4 regions of the Mesorhizobium sp. B2-4-17 genome follow, and region 1 is predicted to be linked to each of the others. Evidence: predicted binding sites of a transcription regulator. Region 1 holds the regulator's gene; each other region holds the start of a gene.
The links. Region 1 encodes PhoB, which activates phosphate uptake and scavenging genes when phosphate is short. Its sites were predicted from a motif close to TGTCATNNANCTGTCAT; they were not measured.
Positions count from the first base shown of each region.

Region 2: a site for PhoB is predicted at 1,499-1,515, ahead of FJ548_RS23790 (esterase-like activity of phytase family protein). Genes of this name have one in related genera too.
Region 3: a site for PhoB is predicted at 3,378-3,394, ahead of FJ548_RS08020 (PhoX family phosphatase). Genes of this name have one in related genera too.
Region 4: a site for PhoB is predicted at 2,184-2,200, ahead of phnF (phosphonate metabolism transcriptional regulator PhnF). Genes of this name have one in related genera too.

Region 1 covers NZ_VFUX01000020.1:83,837-88,491, reverse strand. The annotation lists gene pstB (phosphate ABC transporter ATP-binding protein PstB) at 1-373, shown strand, start outside; gene phoU (phosphate signaling complex protein PhoU) at 399-1,106, shown strand; gene phoB (phosphate regulon transcriptional regulator PhoB) at 1,222-1,911, shown strand; gene FJ548_RS17295 (ROK family protein) at 1,924-3,168, opposite strand; gene xylF (D-xylose ABC transporter substrate-binding protein) at 3,438-4,478, shown strand.
Region 2 covers NZ_VFUX01000033.1:27,237-31,891, forward strand. The annotation lists gene FJ548_RS23785 (FAD-dependent oxidoreductase) at 1-1,347, opposite strand, end outside; gene FJ548_RS23790 (esterase-like activity of phytase family protein) at 1,630-3,117, shown strand; gene FJ548_RS23800 (MATE family efflux transporter) at 3,478-4,655, shown strand, end outside.
Region 3 covers NZ_VFUX01000007.1:144,341-148,995, reverse strand. The annotation lists gene FJ548_RS08025 (NAD(P)/FAD-dependent oxidoreductase) at 1-1,018, shown strand, start outside; gene FJ548_RS08020 (PhoX family phosphatase) at 1,310-3,313, opposite strand; gene FJ548_RS08015 (hypothetical protein) at 3,587-4,114, shown strand; gene FJ548_RS08010 (response regulator transcription factor) at 4,221-4,655, opposite strand, start outside.
Region 4 covers NZ_VFUX01000027.1:38,080-42,734, forward strand. The annotation lists gene FJ548_RS21190 (carbon-phosphorus lyase complex subunit PhnI) at 1-1,030, opposite strand, end outside; gene phnH (phosphonate C-P lyase system protein PhnH) at 1,032-1,643, opposite strand; gene phnG (phosphonate C-P lyase system protein PhnG) at 1,643-2,104, opposite strand; gene phnF (phosphonate metabolism transcriptional regulator PhnF) at 2,225-2,977, shown strand; gene FJ548_RS21210 (zinc-binding alcohol dehydrogenase family protein) at 3,355-4,371, opposite strand; gene FJ548_RS21215 (ABC transporter permease) at 4,446-4,655, opposite strand, start outside.

The DNA.
Region 1 (4,655 bases):
GAAGCGCGCGGCTCTGTGGACCGAGGTCAAGGACAAGCTCAACGCCAGCGGCCTCAGCCTTTCGGGCGGCCAGCAGCAGCGTCTTTGCATCGCCCGCACCGTGGCGGTGAAGCCGGAGGTCATCCTGCTCGACGAGCCGGCATCGGCGCTCGACCCGCTGTCGACCGCCAAGATCGAGGAATTGATCGACGAGCTGCAAGCCGACTACACGATCGTCATCGTCACCCACAACATGCAGCAGGCGGCGCGCGTGTCGCGCCAGACGGCTTTCATGTATCTGGGCGAGCTGGTCGAGTTCGATCGTACGGAGAAGATCTTCACATCGCCCCGCGAGAAGCGCACGCAGGACTATATCACCGGCCGCTTCGGCTGATCTCACGCATACGAGGACCAGGATCATGGCCGAACACACAGTCGCTTCTTTCGACGAGGATCTCGGACAGATCAGCAGGCTGATCAGCGACATGGGCGATCTCGCCAGCTCGATGGTCGGCGGCGCCACCAAGGCGCTGCTGAACTCCGACAACGCGCTGGCACAGCGCGTTGTCTCCGACGACGTCATCATGGACGCGCGCCAGCGCGAACTCGACGACCGCGCCATCACGCTGATCGCCAAGCGCCAGCCGATGGCCGACGATCTGCGGCATGTCGTCGGGTCGATCCGCATGGCCGGCGACCTCGAACGCATTGGCGACCTTGCCAAGAACATCGCCAAGCGCGTCGGTACGGTCGGCCTGTCCACCACGCCGCGCGACCTGTCGCATTCCATCGACGCCATGGCGCAGCTGGTGCTGATCCAGGTGCAGGGCGTGATCGAGGAGTATGCGGCGCACGATGCCGAGGCCCTTGCCAAGCTGCGCGCCGATGACGAACGTATCGACGTCAAATACACCTCCGTGTTCCGCGAACTTCTCACCTACATGATGGAGGATCCGCGCAACATCACGGCTTGCACGCATCTGTTGTTCTGCGCCAAGAATCTCGAGCGCATCGGCGACCATGTGACCAACATCGCCGAGAATGCCTACTATGTGCTGACCGGTACGCAGCTGCCCGCGAATCGTCCGAAGCAGGACGAAACGGCGATGTCGGCGCCGGCGGCTTGATCGTCAGAGCGGTTCACCGTTTTACGGAAAACCGCTCTCTCTCTTGTTTCCATGCAATTCCGGACGGAAAACCGCTTCACACTTTTCCTGGAATTGCCTTAGAGGTGACCAGTCGATGATCGCGCCACGCATCATGGTGGTGGAGGATGAGGAGCCACTCGGCGTGCTCCTCCGCTACAATCTGGAATCGGAAGGCTACCAGGTCGAGGTGGTCCCGCGCGGCGACGAGGCGGAGATTCGCCTGCAGGAGAACGTCCCCGACCTCCTGGTGCTCGACTGGATGGTGCCGGCGGTGTCCGGGATCGAACTCTGTCGCCGGCTAAGGATGCGGCCCGAGACCGAGCGGCTGCCGATCATCATGCTGACGGCGCGCGGCGAGGAAAGCGACCGCGTGCGCGGCCTTTCGACCGGCGCCGACGATTATCTGGTCAAGCCGTTCTCGACACCGGAATTCATGGCCAGGGTCAAGGCGCTGCTGCGCCGCGCCAAGCCGGAAGTGCTGTCCAGCGTGCTCAAGGTGGGCGACATCGTGCTCGACCGCGAATCACATCGCGTCTACCGCAAGAAGAGCGAGATCCGGCTCGGGCCGACCGAATTCCGCCTGCTCGAATTCATGATGCGTCATCCCGGCCGGGTGTTCTCGCGCAGCCAGCTGCTCGACAATGTCTGGGGGGAGACGATCTATATCGACGAGCGCACGGTGGACGTGCATGTCGGCCGGTTGCGCAAGGCGGTCAATAACGGCCGCATGCCCGACGTCATCCGCACCATTCGTGGTGCGGGGTATGCAATCCGCGAGGATTGAGCGCGACTTTATTCAGGCCACGTTCTTCCCGGAGCCGGCTTTCGCCTGCATGCCCGGCGCGAAAATCTCCTGGTCGACGAAGGTCAGCGCCCGCATGGCGCAGCCCTCGCGGATCAGCGGCAACTCGTTGGGCTCGGTGTCGAAGGAAATCGATTTCGAGTGCTGGCCGCCGGCGGTCTGGGCGATGGCCTCGCGCAATGCCGGCTCGATCAGGTCGAAGGCGGCGGCGCTGACGCCGACCATGGCGACGGGGGCGGGATCGATCAGCGCGAACAGGCTGCCGAGGCCGTAGCCCAGCGCCTCGCCGGCCCTGCGGTAGGCCTCGCGCTCGGGCCCGTCCGTTTGCCGCGCCGTCGCCGCCAGCGCCCGCATCTGCGCGTCGCTGACATCGGCGACCGGCTCGGTGTCCTCGCTGAGCTGCCTGGCGTTGCGCCAGATGGCGTAATTGCCGGCATAGGCTTCGACGCAGCCGCGCCGCCCGCAGCGACAGAGCGCGCCGCCTGGCCGATGGATCATATGGCCGAATTCGCCGCCCGAGGAATGGGTGCCGGTGAAGAGCTCGCCCTTCAGCACCAGGCCCATGCCGATACCGTGCGAAAGGAGAATGGCGATGAAGTCGTCGCGGTAGCGCTCCGGATCGCGCCAGCGCAGCGCCACCGCCATCATGTTGCAGTCATTCTCCACGGTGGCGGGGATGCCGAACTCGGCTTCGAGTATGTCGGCGAAGGCGATGTCGGTCTGCGGCGTGATGGGCGACCACAGCATTGCCCGGGCATCGGTGTCGGTGATGCCCTGGATCGCCAGCGCGATACGGGCGACGCTGCGCACGTCGAGGTCGGGATCCTCCAGGCGCCGCCGCACGATGGCGACGCATTCGCCGATCAGTGCATCGCGCGACATGGTCAGCGTATCCAGCCGGCGCTGTTCCTCTGATATGACCTGGCCGGCATAGTCGATGACGGCGACGGACAGGAAATTCAGCGACAGCACCACGGTCATCACCGTTGCGGCTTCCGGATTGAGGCCAAGCCCGACCTGCGGCCTGCCGCGTTTGAGCGCGCCGGCCTCGCTCGGCTTGCCTTCGGCCAGGATACCTTCGCCGATCAGATCAGAGGAAATCGCCGATATGGTGGAGTGGCTGAGGCCGGTGGTCGCGGCGATTTCGGTGCGCGAGGGCTGGCCGGCCCGGCGCACGGCCGCAATCACCATTGCGCGGTTGCGCCGGCGCAGATCGTCGTGGCGGATTCCGACCGACATGCCTTTCCAATATCCTCCCGGTCGCCGCGGCTCGTCGTGCCCCTCGAACACTGCGGCAACAGATCAAATACTGGCAGAAGCGGCCGGCGATGTCATTTATTTATTGCGGGGCCCGAAAAAAGGTTCTCGGCCCTGAAAATCCATCAGAATCATTGTTGACAGCCTTCCGGCTATGCATCACTATTTTTTTTGAGGCTCGAAAAAATAGAGCCTTTGTGCCGGCCTTCGGGTCAGTTTGGTCGCGCCATACGCGGCGCAGGGAGGATATCATGAAGAGATTCGCAGTCGCCATCCTGGCGGGTGTCGCCATGTCACTGACGCTCGCGTCGGTCGCGCAGGCGAAGGGTAAGGTCATCGGCGTTTCTTGGTCCAACTTCCAGGAAGAGCGCTGGAAGACCGACGAGGCCGCCATGAAGAAGGCGATCGAGGCCGCCGGCGACAAGTACATCTCCGCCGACGCACAGTCCAATCCCGGCAAGCAGCTCACCGATGTCGAGAGCCTGATCTCGCAGGGCGCCAATTCGCTGATCATCCTGGCGCAGGATGCCTCGGCCATCGGCCCGGCCGTCCAGAAGGCGCTGGATGAAGGCATTCCGGTCGTCGGCTATGACCGCCTGATCGAGAACAAGGACGTCTTCTACCTGACCTTCGACAACAAGGAAGTCGGGCGCATGCAGGCCCGCGCGGTGTTCAAGGTCAAGCCGGAAGGCAACTACGTCTTCATCAAGGGCTCGGGCGCCGATCCGAATGCCGACTTCCTGTTCTCGGGCTCGATGGAAGTGCTCAAGCCGGCCATCGACAGCGGCAAGATCAAGAATGTCGGCGAGGCCTATACGGACGGCTGGCTGCCCGCCAACGCCCAGAAGAACATGGAGCAGTTCCTGACCGCCAACGACAACAAGGTCGATGCCGTGGTCGCCGCCAATGATGGCACCGCCGGCGGTGTCGTCGCGGCGCTGACCGCGCAAGGCCTTGCCGGCACAGTGCCGGTGTCGGGCCAGGACGGCGATCACGCCGCGCTGAACCGCATCGCGCTCGGCACCCAGACCGTGTCGGTGTGGAAAGACGCGCGCGAGCTCGGCAGGAATGCCGCCGAGATCGCCTCGCAACTGGCCGACGGCAAGAAGATGACCGACATCGCCGGCGTGAAGGACTTCACGACGCCTGGCGGCAACACCGTCAAGTCGCTGTTCCTGACCCCGGTCGCCATCACCAAGGACAATCTCAACGTCGTCATCGATGCCGGCTGGATCAAGAAGGACGAAGTCTGCGCGGGCGTCGCCGCCGGCACCGTCGCGGCCTGCAACTAAGCTGGCCTGTTTCTCTCAGATATAGACGCCGCGGCCCTGGAACGGTTCAGTGTTTCTTGAATCGCTGAACCGTTCCAGCCCATTGTTTCCCACAATTCCGGACGGAAAACCGCTACGCACTTTTCCTGGAATTGCTTTAAGGCGGCGTTTTCTCAAAAAGATTTGTGTTTCCGCATC
Region 2 (4,655 bases), on a different contig from region 1:
CGCGAAATAGGCCGGGATTTCCAGCCCCCATGAGGCCGTCCATTCGCAGCCCGCGGCAGCCATCCCGTCATAGGCGCCGGGGCGCTTCAAGGGCCGGCCCGCAGGCAGCCGCTCGTTGGGAAAGGTCATGACGAAACGGCGCGAATAGAACTGGCGCGTCGTCTGCTTGAGATATTCGCGGTTGGCTGCGAAGGCGCCGTAGCGGGCAATGTCCATGCCGAAAATGTCGGCCTGCGGCTCGCCGAAGATCATCCACTCGGCCAGCGATTTGCCGACGCCACCGCCCTGGCTGAAGCCGGCCATGACGCCGCAGGCGACCCAGTAATTCTTCAAGCCGCGCACCGGTCCGACGATCGGATTGCCGTCCGGCGTGAAGGTAAAGGCGCCATTGACCCACTTGCGGATGCCGGCCGTTGCAAGGCACGGGAAGCGCTCATGCGCCTTGGCGAGTTCCGGACTGATACGGTCTATGTCTTCCGGGATCAGTTCGATGCCGTAGTCCCATGGCGCGCCATCCATGTTCCAGTGCTTCGGATTCTGCTCGTAAACGCCGAGCAGCACGCCCTTGCGCTCCTGGCGCAGGTAGGAGAAGCCGCCGAGGTCGACGGCGATGCCGATTTCCCTGTCGAGCGCCGAGATCTCGGGAATATCCTCGGTGACGAAATAATGGTGCTCCATCGGCGTCACCGGCAGGTCGACACCGGCCATGCGGCCGAGCTGCTTTGCCCACAAGCCGCCGGCGTTGACGACGTGCTCGGCGACGATCGTGCCCTGCTCGGTGACGACGTCCCAATGCCCATCGGCGCGAGACTTCAGCTCGACCACACGGTTGCGCAGGATGACGTCGGCACCGCGCTTCCTGGCGGCGCCCGCATAGGCATGCGTCGTGCCATAGGGATCGAGATGGCCCTCGTTGGAATCGTGCAGGCCGCCGAGCACGCCGGCGATATCGACGATCGGGCAGATCTCCCTGATCTCTTCCGGCGTCACCAGCCGCGCGGTTTCGATGCCCACAGACTGGAACACCGCCCAGGCCGACTTCAGCCACTCCCAGCGGGCGGGATCGCTGGCGATGTTGACGCCGCCGGTCATGTGCAGGCCGATTTCCTGGCCGGATTCGGCTTCGATCTCGCGGTAGAGGTTGATGGTGTAATCCTGCAGCGCCGCGACGTTGGGATCGGCGTTGAGCGCATGGAAACCGGCCGCGGCGTGCCAGGTAGAGCCCGCGGTCAGCTCGGCACGCTCGATCAGCGCCACATCCGGCCAGCCGAACCGCGTCAAATGGTAGAGCACCGAAGCGCCGACCACCCCACCTCCGATGACCACTGCGCGATAATGCGGCTTCAAGGCCTTCCCTCCCGATCTGTCCGAAGCCGGCACCATATACGCACTGGACATAAGTGTCTAGTGCGCTGAATGCGCCCGATGCCGATCAAGCCTCTCGCGCTGTCCCGCCTTTCATCGATGCATGAAACGCCGGCAGGGATGCGCCGCCCGCTGTCACGCCAGCATCATGTTCACCCCTTAGATCGCTTCCGGGGAGGCGCGCGCGGCATCATCGATGTGGCACCTCTTTCCGTTTTCGTCGTTCAGCCGCTCCGGCATGCTTCGTCTCAAAGAGGATTGTCCATGAATCACCCGCACCGAACCGCGTCGCTCGCCGTCGCGCTGGCCTTGTTCACCGCCCTCACGCCGGCGCTCGCCGATACCACCGCAACCGTCGGCGGCACCAGCTTCGTCAACAAGGGCCTGGTCGGCGTCGGCCGCATTCCGGCCGCGCAGCGCGACAAGTTCGGCGAGACGTTCGGCTCGGGCTCGGGCATGGCGATCGACACATCAGGCTGGACGCGTGACGCGGCCGGCTACAAGGGTTCGCTCTGGTTGCTGCCGGATCGCGGCTACAACGTTGCCGGCACGACCGACTACCGTGCGCGTGTCAACACTGTCGGCATCGAGTTCTCACCTATCGCGCCGGGCGCGGCACCCGCCGCTGGCCAGGAGCAGACCGCCGTCAAGGCAACGCTTGCCGACACGATGCTGCTCACCGACGACAAGAGCGCCGATACCACCGGCCTCGATCCGCTGTCGGATGTGCGCCCGGCCGCCGGCGACATGCCGATGCTGCCTGTCGCTACCAACGGCAAGCTCGCCCTCGACAACGAGGCGATCGTGCGGCTTCCCGACGGCTCGATGTTCATCTCCGACGAATATGGCCCGAACATCTACCGCTTCTCGGCGCAAGGCCGCCTGATGTCCGCGACTCAGCCGCCCGCCGCCCTCGTGCCGATGCGCAAGGGCGCGCCGAATTTCTCCTCGGACAATCCAGGTCCGGGCGCTGCCGATCCTGATCCGAAGGATCCCGAGACCGGCCGCCAGAACAATCAGGGCCTGGAGGGCATGGCGATGACGCCGGACGGCAAGTTCCTGATCGCGGTGCTGCAGTCGGCGCCCCGGCAGGATGGTGGCGATTCCCCTTCGACGCGGCAGAACACACGGGCACTGGTCTATGACGCCTCCGACCAGGGCCGCCTCAAGCTCGCCCACGAATATGTCGTGCCGCTGCCGGTGTTCAAGGATGCCAAGGGCAAGACCAAGGTCGCCGCGCAAAGCGAGATCGTGGCATTGTCGGACACGGCGTTCCTGATGCTGGCCCGCGACAGCGGCAACGGCCAGGGGCTGGCAAAAGGTGACGCCTCGCTCTACCGCCAGATCAATGTCGTCGATGTCTCCGCTGCGACCGATATCGCCGGCGGCGGCTTCGATGCCGCCGACAAGCCGGTGGCGCCCAAGGGCGTGCTCGATCCGTCGGTGACACCGGCCAAGCTGACGCCGTTCATCGACATCAACGACGCTGCCGAGCTCGGCCGTTTCGGCCTGCACAATGGCGGGGCGAAGGACCACAACGAGCTTTCCGAGAAATGGGAAGCAATGTCGCTTGCCAGCGTGCTCGATCCGAAGCTGCCCGACGACTATTTCCTGTTCGTCGCCAATGACAACGACTTCCTGACCCAGGACGGCTTCCAGGTCGGCGCATCCTACAAGGCCGACGATGGCGCCGATGTCGACACCATGTTCCTGATCTATCAGGTCACAATTCCGGGTCTCGCAAAGAAGTAATGCCGCATGCGGGCGGGCGCGCCGAGCGCGTCCGCCCGCAGATCGTAAAGACCCGACTCAACATCTCCGCCTCGCTTGGCGGCACGGGCTCGACCACGCCGGCTATGGAATCCAATCCGACGTGCCGTGCGGTCGCGCGTGTCGTTTGCGGCGCGGACGCGGGCCGGGCGGCAAGCCGTCCTGGACTTGCCAGTTCCAGCCGACGCTGTATCTGTTCAGGCGGCAGTGTCCAGACCGGCCATCTCTTCACCGGCTGGACCACGGCCTGGACGCTTCACATCGACCTGTCCGGTTCAATCTGCAATCATCGCAACCGGGTTCAAACAGGTCTTCACCGAGTTGCCAGCCATGGACGAAAAAATGCCCTCACGCCGGCGCACCGGCGACCTGACCAGCGGCCCGATCCCGCGGACGCTCCTGCTGTTCGCCTTGCCGGTGCTCGGCGCCAACGTGCTGCAATCCCTCAATGGGTCGATCAACGCCGTCTGGGTCGGCCGCTTTCTCGGTGAATCGGCGCTGACCGCCACGTCAAACGCCAACCTCGTCCTGTTCCTGATCCTTGGCACCGTGTTCGGCATCGGCATGGCGGCCACCATCCTGGTGGCGCAGTCGGTCGGCGCGCGTGACCTGCCCGAGGCGCGCCGCATCGTCGGCACAAGCGCCACGTTCTTCTTCCTCATATCGGTGGTCTTCGCGGTATGCGGCTGGATCTGGGTCGACGCCATTTTGCGCACGCTCGGCACTCCCGCCGACGCACTTCCGCTGGCGCGTTCCTATCTGCGCATCATCTTCATCGCCGTGCCGATGATGAACCTTCTGTCCTTCGTCATGACCGTGCTGCGTGGGGCCGGCGATTCGCGCACGCCCTTCATCTTCATGGCGCTGGCGGTCGTTCTCGACATTGTGCTCAATCCCCTGCTCATCCGCGGTATCGGCCCGTTTCCCGAACTCGGCATCGCCGGATCGGCGACCTCGACGCTGATCGGCCAGACGGTGAGCGTGATCGCCATCCTTGTCGTGCTCTACGCCCGCAAGCATCCGCTGCGGCTGGCCGGCGCCAACCTCGCCCTGCTGCGGCCCGACCCCACCCTATTGCGCATCGTCGTCTTCAAGGGCGTGCCGATGGGCTTGCAGATGATCGTCATCTCGGCGGCCGCGCTGACCGTGATGGGCATCGTCAATTCATACGGGTCGCAGGTCGCCGCGGCGTATGGCATCGCCGCGCAGCTGTGGACTTACATCCAGATGCCGGCGCTCGCCATCGGCGCCGCGGTCTCCTCCATGGCGGCGCAGAATGTCGGCGCCGGCCGCTGGGACCGGATCGGCCGCGTCGCTGCCTCCGGCGTCGGCTTCAACCTCGTCCTGACCGGCGCCCTGGTCGCGCTGCTTTGGGTTTTCGACCGCTCGATCCTCAGCCTGTTCCTGAGCAGCGACAGCGCCGCGATCGACATTGCCGCCCACATCAACAATGTCGCGTCCTGGTCGTTCATCCTGTTCGGCGTCACCATCGTTTTGTTCGCGACGGTGCGCGCCACCGG
Region 3 (4,655 bases), on a different contig from region 1:
GCGCCACCAGCAACTGCATCTGAACACCCATCGCGATCTGTCGGCGCTGCCCGGCCTTGCCTTTCCCAAGGGTACCCCAGCCTTCCCTCCCAGGAAGGTCGTTATCCGCCATATGAACGATTTCCGTGAGGCGAACCGGCTGCCGGTGGAGTTTGGCGTCGCCGTCGAGACCATCATGTTCATGAGCGACCACTGGGCGGTGCGCACCAGCGCCGGCTCACGCCTCGCACGTCATATCGTTGTCGCCACCGGCCGCGACAGGGAGCCTTTCACGCCGCATTGGACGGGCATGCAGGCGTTCACGGGTCGGATCATCCATTCGGCGGATTTTGGCGACGCCAACACCTATGCCGGCAAGAAGGTGCTGGTCGTCGGCGCCGGCAATTCGGGCTTCGATGCCCTCAATCATCTGGCGGGCGTCGATACGGCGGCTCTATGGCTGTCGGCCCGCAACGGCCCCGCCCTTCTGCCCAAGCGGATCGGCAAGATCGCCGTGCACCGGCTCTCGCCGCTCATGGCGCGCTTGCCGCTGCGTGTTGCAGATGCGGTGATGGCGTTGACGCAGCGCCTGGTTTTCGGCGACCTCACCAAATTCGGCATGCCGCCCGCGCCGGCGGGCGGCGCCAGCCGCCTGACCTCGGACTACACCGCGATCGCCGCGGACGACGGCGCCGTCAGCGCCATCAAAGCGGGCAAGATCGTCGTGGTCCCGACAATAAGGGAGTTCACCGCGGACGGCGTGATCCTGGCCGATGGCAGACTGATCGATCCCGACATCGTCATTGCCGCGACGGGCTACCGCACCGGGCTGGAGCGCATGGTCGGCAATCTTGGCGTGCTCGACGGCAAGGGCGTTCCGCTTTTCAACGGCGCTGAAAACGATCCGAAACTGCCCGGCCTCTGGTTCACCGGCATGCGGCCGAGCATTCGCGGCTGTTTCGCCAACGCCGCCATATTGGGCAAGGCGATCGCCGGCCGGATCGCCGGCTCCCGCCATCTATTCGGCGCGTCGCGCTGATCCGGGCCCGGGGAGCCGGCAACCGGGCGCGCGATCTCGCGCGCCTCGGGGGATTCTGGATGCATGTCGCGCCGGCGGCAGGCCTCGTCGAACATGCGTTGCGGCGGCCATTTCGGCGGGTTTGAGCAGGCCACGGTCATGGACAGATTTCGGCATGGCGACGGTCTCCCTCGACAGGACCTGGGACGTCACGTGTAAATTGCCGATCTTTCCCGAGGCTTGAGCAAACTCCATGCGAAAAAGGAGGGGCTTCGGATCCCGAACCCCCTCCTTCAGAGTTTTCACCTGAACTCAGACGGCGATCTTGCCGCCGCCCTGTTTGGTGATGACGACAACCGCCGGCCGCACCGGCATTTCGGGCTTGAAATCGGGCCAGCGTGTCGACGGATCCTCATAGTAGGAGGGGCGGCCAAAGGCTTCCCAGTCTTCGCCGCCATCGCCCGGATGCTGGACGGCAACGAAGGCGGTCTGGTCGTCGGGCGCAAACAGCGGGCCGCACATTTCGGCGCCGATCGGCACGCGGAAGAACAGTTTCGAGGTTGCGCGCGCCGCGCCTTCAGTGTCGACCGCCCACAGGCCGTCGGTGCGGCCGGTGGCCTTCGGGCCCTGGCCATCGGTGGCGACCCACAGGCGTCCGGCCGAATCGACCGCGCAATTGTCGGGCATGCCGAACCAGCCATTGGCCGTCGTCGCGGTCGAGAAGGTGGCGCCGACATCGGCGACGGAATGATCGCCGCATTTCAGCAGCACTTCCCACTTGCCCTTGGTGGCGGCGAAATCGCCGTCGCTCTCTGATATCTCGATGATGTGGCCAAAGGCGTTCGCGGCGCGCGGGTTGGCGGCATCGAGCTGGTCGGCCTTGCGCTTGGAGTTGTTGGTCAGCATGACATAGACCTTGCCGTTGACGGCATTGGGCTGGATGTCTTCCGGCCGGTCCATCTTGGTTGCGCCGAGCAGGTCGGCCGCGCGGCGCGTTTCGATCAGCACATCGGCCTGGCTGGCAAAGCCGTTTTCGGCCGTCAGCGGGCCTTGGCCGAAGACGATCGGCAGCCATTCCACCGTGCCGTCCTCGGCGAATTTGGCGACATGCAGCGTGCCGTCGTCAAGCAGGTCCTTGTTGGCCAAGCGGTCGCTGGCGTTGAAAGTTCCCTTGGTGACGAATTTGTAGACATAGTCGAAGCGCTCGTCGTCGCCGAGATAAAAGACCACGCGGCCGTCCTTGGCGACGATCGATTCGGCGCCCTCATGCTTGAAGCGGCCCATGGCGGTGCGCTTCTTCGGCGTCGAATTCGGATCGTCGACGTCGACCTCGACGACCCAGCCGAAACGGTTCGGCTCGTTCGGCTCCTTGGCGAGGTTGAAGCGGTCGTAATGCGCGCCCCACTCATAGGCGCCTTCCGGGAGGCCGAGGCGCTTGTAGTTGGCCGCTTCCTTGTGGCCCTCCGGCAGTTCGCCGGAGAAATAGCCGTGGATGTTCTCCTCGGCCATGACATAGGTGCCCCAGGGCGTGACGCCGCCGGCGCAGTTGTTGACGGTGCCGAGAACCTTCGTGCCGGATGGGTCGGCATTGGTCTTGACGCGGTCGTGGCCGGCGACCGGTCCGGACAGCGCCATTTCGGTGCTGGAAGTGATGCGGCGGTTCAGCTTGCCGTCGCGCACCACTTGCCATTTGCCCGACACCTTGCGGATCTCGACGATCGTGCCGCCATGTGCCGCCATCTCGACATCGACCTGCTCTTTGCTCAGCGGTGCGACCTCGGCTGCCTTCTTGCCGTCTTTCTCGACGATCTTGACGATGCCGGGGAACATCAGGTGCGGGTTGGTGTATTCGTGGTTGACCACCAGCAGGCCATGCTCGGCGGAGCCCTCGATCGGGATGTAGCCGACATAGTCGTTATTGTAGCCGAACTGTTTTGCCTGGGCCTCGGCAGACTGTTTGGTCGGATCGAATTCCGGCGAATCGGCGAACAGCGGGTCGCCCCAGCGCAGCAGCACGTCGGCGTCATAGCCCGGCGCGACATGGTGCTTGTCGTCGATGCCGGCCTCGAGCTCGTCGAATTTGAAGGCGGAGCCTTCGGCGGCGCGGGCGTCGTCCGCGGCGATCATGGCCAGCGGACTGACGGTGGCGGCGATCGCCGAGACCGCGAGCGACCCCTTCAGGAAACCCCGGCGCGAGAACCGCGCGGCGATAATCTCGCCCATGGTGCGGTTGTCGGTGGGGTTGATGGCCGGTCCTTCGTTTTCCTCGAGCAGGCTGGTGCGGAATCGGGCATCGGAGAAGCGCTGTTCGGTCATGCGGGCTTGCCTCTGTTGGAGTCGCTGGAGCTTGGGTGTCTGTTCGACGCCTTACAGCCGGCCGATCACATTTTCGTGACATTATGCCTGTTCTGGTGCTTGCCTGGTGCAGGGTGTTCACTCGGAATCTCGGACTTTGGTCCGAGCTTGCGCTTGCAAAGGTCCTGGAGGACAAACGCAACGGTCGGAGGCCGCTTCCGGCTACTACGTCTTTCGGCGATGTTGGCTGCAACGTTGAGGGTGGGCGCGCCGGCTCAATCGACGGAGACCAGGATGCGAAGATCGATCACGACCCGCTGTTTCCGGTTGGCGCTCGGATCGGCATCCGCGCTGGCGCTGACCATCGCTCCCTATCACATTGCCTTTCATGGCTTCGCTCCCGGCCTCGACGCTGCCAGCGCACAGGCCGGCAAGGGCGGCGGGAATGGCAACGGTGGTAACGGCGGCAATGGCGGCAATGGCAACGGCGGGAACGGCGGCAACAGTGGCAGCGGCAACAGCGGGAATGGCAACGGCAACAGCGGGAATAGCGGCAACAATTCAGGAACGGGTAGTGGTGACGACGGTAGCGGCAATCCAGGATCCGGCACCGGCCAGAACGACCAGGGCGCCAGCAGTCACGTCAATACGGCGACCGGCGACAAGGTCGACGTGGATGGCAAGAAGATCATGGTCCAGCATCCGGACGGCATAACGGAAAAGATCGAGAACGGCCGTTTCAGGATGGAGGATGCCCTCGGTCGCACGATCATCGACCGCCGGGTTACGCCGGCCGATATCAGCCGTCTCAAGGCCTTGTGAGGCTGGCCAACAGGCAACGGTCAGTTTCGCATGTCACCTCCGCCGCCCCCGGCGGAGGTGACCTCTTTTTTTGACCGGCCTCGCTCGGTTTCCCGTATCGCGATCGCTATGGGCGGTTCCTGTCGCGGTCGCGAAACTCGCGCATCATGAGGGCCGCTTCCGTGCGGTTTCGCACGTTGAGTTTCGACAGCACCCCGGTCATGTGGTGTTTGACTGTCTTTTCCTGCAGATCCAGCCGCAAGGCAACTTCCTTGTTGCTGAGCCCCTCGGCCACCAGCCGCAGGATTTCCGTCTGCCTCCCGGTGAGTTGCCGCAGGCGGTCCGTCGTGCCGTCGGCCGGCTGCAGGGACTGGAGATCGGAAAGCAGCCGGGCCGACAGCGTCGGTGAAAGATAGCTCTCGCCGGCCGCCACATTGCGCAGGATATCGGCGAGCGCGCGCGATCCGATACCTTTGAGGACATAGCCGCGCACCCCTGCGTTCAGGGCCTTGGTCACATCGGTATTGGCCTCTGAAACGGTCAGCATGACGATCTTCTGGGC
Region 4 (4,655 bases), on a different contig from region 1:
CGAGCTCGGCCTGGAAGTCGACATAGTGCGGCAGCTTCAGATGCTCGACGAAGCCGGTCGCCTGGACATTGTCGGAATGCGAGATGACGAACTCCTCGTCCTGCGCGGCGGCAACGATATCCTCGCCGAGTTCGGAGGCACGCAGTGCCCGGTCGCAGAGCGCCATGGCCATCGCCTTACGCTCGCTCTGGCCGAAGACGAGACCGTAGCCGCGGGTGAATTGCGGTGGCGCCTTGGCCGAGCCCTTGAACTGGTTGACCATCTGGCATTCGGTGACCCGCACCGTGCCAAGCGGCACGGCAAAGGGCAGTTCGGGAACGTCAAGCTCCAGCTCGACCTCGCCGATGCGGATCTCGCCGACGAAGGGATGGTTGCGGGCATAGCCGCGCTGGGTGGAATAGCCGAGCGCCAGCAGAAAGCCCTCATCGCCGCGCGACAGCGCCTGCAGGCGGATATCGCGCGCCATCGGAAATTCCAGCGGCTCGCGGGTGATGTCGCCGGGGACATGGTCCTGCGGCATCTCGCCATCCGGTTCGATCAGGCCTTCGCGGGCGAGGATGGCCGAGACGCGCGGCATGGGCTGCACTTCCGTGTCGCGCCGCAAGGGTTCGGCGACATCGGCGCCTGCGGCCAGCCCGGGATCGAGCAGGCGGTGCGTGTAGTCGAAAGTCGGGCCGAGCAACTGTCCGCCGGGAAGGTCCTTGTAGGTCGCCGAGACGCGCCGCTCGACCAGCATTGTGCCGGTGTCGATCGGCTTGCTGTAGCCGAAGCGCGGCAGCGTGGTGCGATAGGCGCGCACCAGGAAGATCGCCTCGATCATGTCGCCGCGTGCCTGTGCGATGGCGAGCGCGGCGAGTTCACGGTCATAGAGCGAGCCTTCGCTCATCACCCGGTCGACTCCCAGCGCCAGCTGCTCGACGATCTGGTCGAGGCGCAGCGCCGGCACCGAACGGTCGCCGCGCCGGCGATCGGCAAGCAGGCTGTGGGCATTGGCGATTGCGGCTTCGCCGCCCTTTACCGCGACATACATCTTACGCCTCCATCGTCTTGATGCGCGTCGTGCGCGGCAGGCAAGCTATGCCGTCGGCGGCGGCGAGGATGATGTCGACGCCACGCGGAAAGCGCTTGGTATTCTGCTTCCACTGCTCGATGAAATGACGCGGCATCTGCGCCGGCGCGATCGTGGCGCTGGTCTCGATGCCGGGGCCTTCGAGCCGCAGCGGGACGCCCGAACCGAGGTCGCTGACCTGCAGGATCAGGGTCGTCGAGCGGTCGGGATAATCCTGCGTGCCCTGCGAAAAACCGTCGAGCGCCATCATCTCGGCGGGCGTGGCGACAAAGGCGAAATGCGCGTCGGCGGGCGTGTTGGCCAGCGGCGCGCCAGTGTGGAAGCCAAGCCAGGAGATGACCGCCGCGGAGGCGTGCAGGGCAGGGTCGAGCCAGAGCGGCGTATCGCTGTCGCAGAGCGCCAGCGCGATGGCACCGGCGGTTGCCGAAAGCGGCGCCGGCGGCCGGGCAAGGACCGGCAAGGGTTGCACGCTGCCCGGCCGCGCCATCGCGTCCATGATCGCTCGGAAAACGGTCTGCGCGTTGAAGACCGGATCGGCGAATCCGCCCTCGATCGATTGGGCTGCGATGTCCATCAGTCTTCTCCGCGAACCATGGTGAAGAAATCCACCTTCGTTGCCGCCGTCTCGGCGCGGCGCTTTTCATGGGCAGTGGCGAGCGCAGTCCGCAAAGGCGCGATCAGCCTGGTCTCGACCACGGTGCGGTGGGCGGGGTCCTGCCACAGCGCATCGGCGATGGCCGCCAGCTTCGCCTTCTGCTTGTCGCGGCCAAGCGCGTAGCAATGGCCGACCTGTCCGGACGGCAGCCGGACAGTGGCTCGGGTGACGGTCGCTTCACCGACATTGAATGGCGCACCGCCGCCGCCGATGCGGCCGCGCAGCGTCACCAGGCCGGTTTCGGGACCGCGCAGCAGCTCGGCTTGCGAAGGCAGGCCGGCCTCGTTCCAGAGCCGGACGATGTCGTCGCCGCTCGATTGCGCCAGCGTCGCCATGGCGGCCTTCCGCTCGGCCTGGTCGCGGGCTTCCTGTCCTCGCATCGCCTGTTTTCCTTGCTGTTAAATTTGTCTATTGATATAGACGACTATACAAATTATACCCTTTATCTAGCGTGAGTCCATGACGGGTGGATGACAAGATTGAGAGGGTGGGGCCAGGGGATGATCGGGCAGCAAATGGCCGACAGCATAGAGCGACGCAGCGGCGTTTCGTTATGGCGCCAGATCGCCGACAAGATTCTGCAATCGATCGCCATCGGCGATTTCGCCGAGAATGCCGCGCTGCCGCCCGAGGTGGCGCTGGCCGAACGCTACGGTGTCAACCGCCATACCGTTCGCAGCGCCATATCGGCCCTTGTCCAGGAAGGGATTTTGCGGGCCGAGCAGGGACGCGGCACTTTCGTGCTGTCGCGCAAGCGGCTCTCCTATCCGATCGGCGCGCGCACGCGCTTTTCCACCGGCCTGCAAGGGCAGACGTCTGAACGGCACATCGTGTTGCTCTCCTCATCGGTCGAGTCCGCCAGCCAGCGTGTCGCCGAGGGTCTTGGGTTGGCCAAAGGGGCGGAGGTGGTAAGGCTGGAGACGCGCGGTGAAGCCGACGGCCGGCCGGTGTCACGCGCCGCCGGCTGGTTCGATGCCAGGCGCTTTGCCGGTATCGACAAGGCCATGGCTGAGACAGGATCGGTCACGGCGTCGCTGGCGCGTTTCGGAATAGATGATTATCTCCGGCAATCGACCGTGCTGTCGGCGCGCCATGCCGATGCGGCCGACCTTGCCGACCTCGACCTGCAGCCCGGCGCCATCGTGCTGGTCACGGTCGCCGTCAACGTCACGCCCGACGGCCAACCGATCCAGTTTTCGGAGTCGCGCTTTCCGGCAGAGCGGGTCGAGTTGAAGTTGTCGGTGATCAACTAGAGCAGTTCACCGTTTCACAGAAACGGTGAACTGCTCTAACTTATTGTTTTTACGTAACTCCGGACGGAAAACCGTTTCACACTTTTCCTGGAATTTGCTCTAGCCCCAACGTCGTCATCCTTGGGCGAAGCAGGAGCGCAGCTCCGTCGCGGAGACCCAAGGATCCATGCCGCGATCTCGGTCGAGGGGCGCAGCGTTCCGGACTGAGGCAACGCTTCGAGGTCGCGGCATGGATCCCATGGTCTGCGCCGCGTCGCTCCGCTCCTTGCTCCGCCATAGGATGACGAAGCGATAGGTGTTTCGGCCAGTTGCCAAGGCAGCGATCTGCCAAGGTCCCTACTCAACGATCGGCCGAATCTCGTGTTGGAACGGATATCTTATCCGACCTCGATCACGGCCTTGATCAGGCCGGATTTTTCATGTGCCCAGCGGGCGAGATCGGGCGGCGTATCGGCCAATGTCGTCCGGTTGGTAATCAGCTTGGCCAACGGCACGGCGCCGCTGCGGATCGAAGCGGCGACATGCTCGAAGTCGGCGCGCAACGCGTTGCGGCTGCCGATCAGCGTCATCTCCCGCTTGTGGAACTCCGGGTCGGAAAAGCTGATGTCATCCTTGACGACGCTGACCAGCACCAGCGTGCCGCCATGCGCGACATGGGCGAAGGCCGATTGCACCGACTGGGTGTTGCCGGTGGCGTCGAAGACCACGTCGAACCCTTCGCCTGACGTCGCCTCCCTGACCAGATCGGATGCCGCGCCGCGTGATCCATCGAGGATCGGGAAGCCGAGTTCGTTCGCGGCAAAATTCAATCTTTCGCTGGCCATGTCGAGCAGCGTCACATCGAGCCCGGCGATCCGGGCGAAGATGGCGGTACCAAGCCCGATCGGGCCGGCGCCGATGACCAGCGTGCGGGCGCCGGGATCGGCGCGCGAGCGACGCACGGCATGCGCGCCGATGGCCAGGAACTCCACGGCGGCGGCGTCGGCGAGCGACAGGCCGTTGGCCGGGTAGAGGTTTTGCGCCGGCACCAGGATCTGGTCGCACATGGCGCCGTCACGATGGACGCCGAGCACTTCGATCCGCACACAGCAGTTCGGCTTGCCATGCCGGCAGGCGATGCACTTGCCGCAGGACAGATAGGGGTTGATGACCACCGGTTCGCCAATGGCCAGATCGACGCCCTCACCGGTCTCGACGATCGTCCCCGACACCTCGTGGCCCATGATGCGGGGGTAGGCGAGGAAGGGGTGCTTACCCTCGAAGATATGGTAGTCGGTGCCGCAGATGCCGACATGGCTGACCGCCACCAGCGCCCAGCCGGGAGGTGGCGAGCCGGGCGCGGGGTGGTCTTCCAGGACAAGGTCGCCGGGTGAGCGGCAGACGACGGCTCTCATGTTTCAGTCCAGTCGGTTTACGAAAACGCCGGCCCGTCTCGATACCGGACCGGCGATCGATTTTCGGTTCGTGACTACTTGCCACCGCGGCGGCGCAGACCGTCGAAATAGACGATGACGATGATCAGCACGCCGGTGATGACACGTTGCCAGAAGGCGTTGACGTTGAGCAGGTTGGCGCCGTTGTTGATGGTGGCCAAGATGAAGGCGCCGAGCAGTGGGCCGTGCACCGAGCCGACGGCGCCGAACAGCGAGGTGCCGCCGATCACCGACGAGGCGATCGC